One region of the Psychrobacter sp. H7-1 genome, then DNA from elsewhere that is predicted to be linked to it. Evidence: riboswitches for the same ligand, from Rfam matches in the RefSeq annotation. Region 1 holds a riboswitch; the other holds the start of a gene.
What was found. Region 1 has a riboswitch for thiamine pyrophosphate ahead of thiM (hydroxyethylthiazole kinase). Riboswitches for the same ligand answer to the same signal wherever they lie in the genome.
Positions count from the first base shown of each region.

Region 1 (4,184 bases):
CATTGTCATGGTTAGCCGTGAAGGCACTCGGCCGCTATTGGTAGAGGTGCAAGCGTTGGTCGATGATTCTGCGGGGCAGCCCAGACGTATGGCATTAGGCCTAGATCCTCAGCGCTTGGCGATGCTGCTGGCGGTCATGCACCGTCATGGCGGTATACATACCAGCGGACAGGATGTGTATGTCAACGTGGTGGGCGGGGTAAAAGTGATGGAGACCGGCTCAGACTTGGCGGTACTGTTAGCTTGTGCCTCAAGTATTAAGGAGCGGCCGTTGCCCTCATCTTTGGCGGTATTTGGTGAGGTGGGGCTATCGGGCGAGATACGCCCGGTTCCCAACGGTCAAGAGCGCCTAAAAGAGGCAATGAAACACGGCTTCACCCACGCCATCGTACCCAAAGCCAATGCCCCAAAAAACCTTATGGGGCAGTTTAAGGGTATCACAGTGATAACGGCTGATCGCTTGGATGATGCCATTGACCGAGCGTTTGAAATTTAAGGCGCTGAGTGTTTTAAATTAGCGCTCATAATACGCGTAAAAATGATGCACCGGACCATGGCCATGACCGACATTAAGCTCATCTGCATGCGCTAGAGCACCCGTCAGATAAGCTTTGGCCTTAGCACAAGCTAGGCTTAAGCTGTCTCCTTGACTCCAAAAAGTCGCGATGGCGGCAGATAGGGTGCAGCCAGTGCCGTGGCTGTTTTTAGTAGCGATACGCGCCGCCTCCAGCCACTGACTTTGACCCTCTACCCATAACAGATCTGGAGAGTCTGGCTGATTAAGCAGGTGACCGCCTTTTAAAAAGGTGGCGACCCCTAAACGCTCTGCCTGCTCGAGCATCTGTTCTCGGGTGGTGGCCTCAGCTTCACCCAGTAAATCAGCAGCTTCTGGCAGGTTGGGGGTAATCAGCCCCACTTGGGGCAATAATAGCTCACGCAAGGCCGCCACCGCATCACTGTCCAGCAGTCTATCGCCGCTTTTAGCAACCATGACCGGGTCTAGCACTACCTTGGTGGGTTGGTAAGTCTGAAGCGCTTCTGCCACACAGCGGATGACCTCAGCGGTACCTAACATTCCAATTTTCACCGCATCGACCTGTACATCGCTAAATACAGAATCTAATTGAGCACGAATTAAGTCAGTTGGCATCATCTGAATTTGCTGCACACCTTGGGTGTTTTGTGCCACCACGGCGGTGATGACACTCATCGCATAGCTACCATTGGCGCTAATGGCCTTAATGTCGGCTTGAATACCGGCGCCGCCTGTACAGTCTGTACCAGCAATAGTTAATACATTTTTAATCACCGCTACGCTCCTTAAAAATTAGGATGGTTATTGATAGCCTATCTTATGTTATCGCTGTGCTATCAGCAGCTCAGCTGCTTGCTTTGGATCATCGGCCGCACAAATCGCAGAGACTACAGCGATCCCATGACAGCCTGTTTGGTACACTTGCCTGGCATTAGCATGGTTAATGCCGCCAATGGCCACTGTGGGCAATACGCTGGCCTTGGATAAAGTGCTCAATCCCTCTAAGCCTATAGGCTCGGCATGATCTTGTTTGGTAGCGGTAGCGAATACAGGGCCTAGTCCGACATAATCGAGCAGATCAAGGTGATGGTGGTGCGTCTGCTGTAACTGCGCTAAAGCATTAATAGACAGCCCCAGCCAAGCATCATGGCCTAAAATATTTCGGGCCTGTTCAACACTCAAGTCGCCTTGACCGATATGAGCACCATCGAGTTTGGCTTTATGTGCAATCTGCACTTTGTCATTGATAACCAAAGGAACACGACCAGCAATGGCCTCTTTAAGCTCACAGGCTGTGGTATACAAGGCCTCATCGCTGGCGTGTTTGTCACGCAACTGCACTAGGGTCACGCCGCCATCGATGGCAGCAAGCACCGTCTCAATCAGTCCCTTATCAGCGCATAGAGCGCTATCGGTGACCAAATATAGCGATAAGGCATCGGCAGATTTATTATGTTTATTCATAAAATATTACTCGTGCTTGTTGAGAGACATCGGTTGCCTGTAGGGCATACAAACTATCGAGGAAGTGGATATAAAAGCTGCCAGGCCCTTGAGCAATCTGCATGGCGTGCTCAGCGGCCTGTCCGTAATAACATAAGGCGGTGACAGCCGCTTGTGCCATAGCCTTCTTATTGGCGCCTACAAAGCCGGCTATGAGCGCCGTTAAGGCACAGCCAATGGCGGTGACTTGAGTCATCATAGGATGGCCATGATTAATAGCCCAGCGGTTCATGCCATCGGTCACCCAGTCAATCTCTCCGGTAACCACCACTACCTTGGCATATTGGGTCAAGGCTTCAGCTGCTGCATGGGCCGCCGCCACGCTATCGCCGCTATCGGTGCCCCTGCTTTGACTACTCATACCCGCCAGAGCCAATATTTCTGAAGCATTGCCGCGAATGACATCAGGCTGTAGTGACAGTAGCTGCCGGCAAGCTTGTTGCCGAAATGCAGTGGCACCCACAGCGACTGGGTCTAGCACCCAAGGAATGCCTTTGCTGTGTGCCATCTTGGCCGTGGCCAGCATGCTGTTTAGACGAGTTTGGGTCAGCGTACCGATGTTAATCGCTAGGGCATCAGATAAGCACACAAAGTCAGGGGCTTCTTGAATGTCATGTACCATAGCAGGCGAGGCGCGACAGGCCAAAAGCACATTGGCAACCGTATTATGGGCGACATCATTGGTGAGGTTATGGACCAAAGCAGATTGGTCTTTAAAGGCGTGAAAACAAGACTCGATGAATGGTAACTGCATCTTCCCTCCGAATAGGATAAGAGGGCGTTTAGAAACACACAGCATGACGGCACGCTTATGATAAAGGTGGCAAGTTAACAATCAACCCTTACCCAAAGATGCCGTTATCGCTATACACTCCCTACGCCAGTATAATCTGGATCAGGTTCAAAGGGTGCATCTCAGCCCAAGGGCGCCCCTGTGATAACTTAAAAACAAATAAAACAGCTGCTTATCATAGCTAAGATGGCTTTTTTTCACAAGGGTTTGAGCGGCCTATCTTGCTCAGCTTTTTTAAACTTAGGGCTTTGAAGTTGCCGACTCAAAAATTGGGCATAAAAAAAGACCTGCCGTTTACGGTGCAGATCTTCTTTTGATCCTGGTTTTAGCCCACCAGGCCGCTTATCGACAAGCGTAAATTTATCACCCTGACTTGATTTAGCAACTGTACTTTTAAAAACCAGCAGCTTACTAAGATTAGCAGGATTAAGGTGAACCCACTCTTTCAATGGTCACATTGGCAATACCACGGCTTACCAAACCGATCTGCTTAGCAGCAGCATAAGATAAATCCAACACACGGTTACCATGGTAAGGACCACGGTCATTCACTTTGACTACCACGCTCTTACCGTTACCTTTGTTGGTGACACGTAAGTAAGTATTAAAAGGTAAAGAGGGGTGTGCTGCGGTTAATGAGTTCATATCAAAGCGCTCACCACTGGCAGTCTTTCTGCCATGGAACTTGCCACCGTACCAAGAGGCACGACCACTTTGTTTGAATTTGTTAACAGCATTTGAGGCTACTAACGTTAAATGAGATAACACATCATCGTTATCTTGGCTAACTTTACTACCTTTGGCATTCATCAATGAGCTGCTGGCAGCTAAAGATGAGGGCTCAAAGGAGGTTTGTAATAAAGAGGTGGGTTGGCTTTTTTTGCGTGCTAACTCGTTGAGTACACTGTCGATATCGCTTGGGCTTTTAACGCTGATAGTTTGCTTAGAATCCGTAGCGTGAGCCAGATTAGTGGCTCCTACCATGCATGCTAGCGCACATAGAGCTGATGTGAATTTCTTCATAATTGCCTCGTAAGCATTTATCTTAAGTAATGGAAACTCAAAAGATTATGCATTTACTATAAAAATACTACTTAATTAAATAGCTTAAATAAAAATGGGTTAAATAAAAAATACTTATCTAAATTGTTAACATTGGCTATAAAACCATAGGAGGTAAAGATACACACGAAGTGTCACATTTAGATTTGCCAATGTTATCTTTTTGTAACTTAACATTAAGCAAAGGGGATTTGCAAGTGACGCTAGAGTTCAATTTTATAGATAATAGACCATTTTTTGATCTATGAATAGTAAAAATATTGAACTCTAGCTAAATAAAGGACGCAATAA
Region 1 is NZ_CAJHBH010000004.1:27,944-32,127, reverse strand. Features, by position in the region: gene radA (DNA repair protein RadA) at 1-496, shown strand, start outside; gene thiD (bifunctional hydroxymethylpyrimidine kinase/phosphomethylpyrimidine kinase) at 515-1,309, opposite strand; gene thiE (thiamine phosphate synthase) at 1,358-1,999, opposite strand; gene thiM (hydroxyethylthiazole kinase) at 1,992-2,792, opposite strand; TPP riboswitch at 2,894-2,982, opposite strand; gene JMX92_RS02365 (hypothetical protein) at 3,029-3,280, opposite strand; gene JMX92_RS02360 (septal ring lytic transglycosylase RlpA family protein) at 3,258-3,854, opposite strand.

Region 2 (4,184 bases), on a different contig from region 1:
TTATATAAAATATAAGAAATACAGAGACTTAATAACGGATAAAGCAAAGCGGCTTGATATAAATGACTGTAATTGACGACGCTTTTATCGGTCTTGTATTGGATTGAATACATTTTGACGTCTAAATATGACAGTTTGATGAAATGAATATCTTTTGTAAGAAATAGGTAACTTCAAAAAAAGTCGGGTGAGTAATGTTACGCAACTGTACTGCGCTGAACATTTGGCTATGACGGTGTTTGAACCTTACTGGCATAGCATAAGACGCTACTCGGTTAAGGATTCATTACATTATCTTTAACCATTAGAAAGTATCGCTAAACTAATTACCTGTAGAATTAGCCCTCGATGTTTTGGTGCAGACAATTAGGTTTTGATCGCGGTTCACTGCTTTTCACAGTAACGCCAAGATTTTATTGCCATCACAGGTGCCAATCATTTATTCCATTACAGGTCCAATTTATGAAAAAGCTTTTTATACCAGTTACCCTTCTATTAACCTTATTACTGAGTGCGCCTGCCAATGCTGGCCTTGCCTCTTGGTATGGTCCCGGGTTTCATGGAAAAAGAACCGCTTCCGGTGCTATTTATAATATGTACGCCATGACAGCCGCCCACAAATCATTGCCTTTTGGTTCAAAAGTAAAAGTTACTAACCTTAAAAATAACAAATCGGTGGTGGTAAAAATAACTGACCGTGGTCCTTTTGCGCCCGGCCGTATTATCGATTTGTCTAAGAAGGCCAACCAATCGCTAAATTGCAATCTTTGTAAAGTGACCGTTGAAGTATTAAGCAAAGGTGATGGCAAATACCGCAAACAATAACTTTGTAAAACCGCAGCGCCCTAGAAAAAATTAAAATAATATTGAGGACTGTTATTGCTCTAAAAGTTTGATAAGATAGCCCTTAATAAAACCATTAAGACTCGGGGTGCAGACCTTGCGTTATCTGATAGCCGCTGAAATGCGATTATAGATAACCACGCGTTTGCTGAGACATCACCCGTTGAACCTGATGCGGTTAATACCGCCGTAGGAAAGTCATTGCAACTCCCCTATACCTTATTTTTATCACAAAAAATACAACGCTTATTGCTATGACAGCCCTCGAGGGTTGTGAATTAATGCGTGCTATGCGCTTAAGATAAATCAGTTTGGATGTATCTTATCTCAGGTTACTCTAAGCGTTATGAGTCAATGTGTTTGTGTTAAAAAAGAGGGATTCGCTTTGTTAAGCGACAGAATCTGCACTCACTGAGTCTTTATTTTTACTACCGGTTTTTAGCCTTTTACCCTAAAAGCCTCTATGGCACCTTGCCATTAACAAAAAATAAGGACATTTCTATGAGTAATGAACAACACACCATTAAAACGCCAGCACACCGTAATGTAGAGGATGAGCGCTTCGATGAAGAGGCTCGCGACTTAACCCGCAGCCTGCCGGCGTCAAGAAAAATATATATCGAGGGCTCTCGTCCTGATATTCAAGTGCCGATGCGTGAAATCACTTTAACCGATACGCCCACTGGCGGCTTTGGCCTAGAAAATGGAGAAAAGAACCCGCCTTTTTATGTCTATGACACTTCAGGCGTCTATACTGACCCGAGTGTCGATATTGACCTCACCAAAGGCTTACCAAAGCTACGTGAAAAATGGATTGAAGAGCGCGGCGATACCGAAGTTTTAGACGGCTTATCAAGCAACTATGGTCAAGAGCGTGCGCGTGATATCAAAACCGCCAACATCCGTTTTGCTCATATTGATAAACCTCGCCGTGCCAAAGCTGGCAAAAATGTCACTCAAATGCATTATGCCCGCCAAGGTATTATCACGCCTGAAATGGAATACATCGCCATCCGTGAGACCCAAAAGCAGCATGAATTAACCGATATGCGCCAACATGCCGGCGAGACCTTTGGTGCCAATACCCCAAAAATCATAACCCCTGAGTTCGTGCGTGCTGAAGTGGCCGCTGGACGCGCTATTATCCCCAATAACATTAATCACCCAGAGTCTGAGCCGATGATTATCGGGCGCAACTTTCTGGTAAAGATTAATGCCAATATCGGTAACTCAGCGCTGGGCTCAAGCATTGATGAGGAAGTATCCAAGATGACCTGGGCTACCCGCTGGGGCGCCGACACCATCATGGATTTATCGACTGGTAAGAACATTCATGAAACTCGTGAATGGATTATCCGTAACTCACCTGTGCCTATCGGTACGGTGCCTATCTATCAAGCGTTAGAGAAAGTTGACGGCGTCGCTGAAGACTTAACGTGGGAGATTTTCCGCGATACGTTAATTGAGCAAGCCGAGCAAGGCGTGGATTACTTTACTATTCACGCCGGCGTGCTACTGCGCTATGTGCCTTTAACCGCAAAACGTCTTACAGGTATCGTCTCTCGTGGTGGCTCTATCATGGCGCAGTGGTGTCTTGCTCATCACAAAGAAAGCTTCTTATACACCCACTTTGAAGACATCTGCGACATCATGAAGCAGTATGATGTGGCCTTTAGCTTAGGCGATGGTCTGCGTCCAGGCTGTTTGCAAGACGCCAATGATGAGGCTCAGTTTGGTGAGCTGAAAACCTTAGGCGAGCTGACTCAAGTGGCTTGGAAGCATGACGTACAGGTGATGATTGAAGGGCCAGGTCATGTGGCGATGAACCGCATTAAAGAGAACATGGATTTGCAGCTTGAGATGTGTTCTGAGGCACCTTTTTATACCCTTGGTCCATTAACCACAGACATCGCACCAGGCTATGATCACATTACCAGTGCTATTGGCGCCGCTATGATTGGCTGGTTTGGCACGGCAATGCTGTGTTATGTGACCCCAAAAGAGCATTTAGGTCTGCCTAATAAAAAAGACGTGAAAGATGGCATCATCACTTACAAAATCGCCGCTCACGCCGCTGACCTAGCCAAAGGCCACCCTGGCGCTCAGGCACGTGATAATGCGTTATCGAAAGCCCGCTTTGAGTTCCGCTGGGATGATCAGTTTAATCTAGCCTTAGATCCAGACACGGCTCGTGAATTCCATGATGAAACACTGCCAAAAGATGCGCACAAGTCTGCCCATTTCTGCTCTATGTGTGGGCCTAAGTTTTGCTCAATGAAAATCACCCAAAATGTGCGTGAGTATGCAGCCGGCCTGCCTACTGGTGTTGAGGTCACCCCAAGCAGTGGCGAGCTTAGTGATGCGGTGCATCTTATCAAAGAGGTCGACACTGAACTGGTTAAAAAAGTAGGTGAAGCCAGTTTTGAAGAGGTACAAAAGGGCATGGCTCAGATGACAGAGAAGTATAATAGCGAGGGACGCCAGCTTTATAAAGAGGTGTAAGCTGTACTGTAGGACAAAGGGCTTTAATCCCAATCGCCATTTTTATTAAATAAAAAGCTTGAACCTCTAGATGGAGGTTCAAGCTTTTTTATAAGCTTATAGTGCTATTAGCAGATAGAACACCTAACTCACTATAACAATTATACTTTAGAGGCGTTATAGATTTTATCGATAGACGCATCGATGGTGGCTGCGAATTCTTCGTCTGTTTGAGACTTTGATAGGCCTTCAGTGAAAGCACGTGAGAAGCTGGCAATCATACCTGGATTTTGAGCTAAGCGATCACAAGACTCATCACGGCTATAGCCACCTGATAGCGCCACTACTTTAAGCACTTTTGGATGATCAATAAGCTCTTGGTAGAAGCCTTTTTCTTCAGGCAAAGTCAGTTTTAACATCACTTGATGATCATCATCTAAGCTATCTAGGTTACGTAAAATCTCTTCTTTTAATAACACTTCGCTTTCAAGCTTGTCTTTGCTTTCAATGTTTACTTCTGGCTCGACGATGGGCATAAAGCCTTCAGATAAAATTTGCTTAGCCACATCAAACTGCTGCTGCACCACAGTCTCGATACCATGCTGGCTAGCTTGATGAATCACAGAGCGCATCTTTGTGCCAAAAATAGGATAATTTTTCGCTTTTTCTAGTAGTGCTGCTAAGTTTGGAATCGGCTTCATCACTTGTACGCCATCGATCTCTTCAGCCAGACCTTTATCTACCTTTAAGAAAGGCACAATGTTTTTGTCTTCCCATAGATAATTGGCTGTTGGCTTACCATTGACTTCGCGATCCATAGTGTCTTCAAATAAGATGGCACCTAATACACGGCCACTATC
Region 2 is NZ_CAJHBH010000041.1:12,636-16,819, forward strand. Features, by position in the region: gene JMX92_RS10850 (septal ring lytic transglycosylase RlpA family protein) at 463-825, shown strand; TPP riboswitch at 918-1,056, shown strand; gene thiC (phosphomethylpyrimidine synthase ThiC) at 1,345-3,345, shown strand; gene JMX92_RS10860 (fructose bisphosphate aldolase) at 3,486-4,184, opposite strand, start outside.
Region 2: linked by a shared signal. The riboswitch ahead of thiC (phosphomethylpyrimidine synthase ThiC) and the one ahead of thiM (hydroxyethylthiazole kinase) in region 1 are both predicted to bind thiamine pyrophosphate.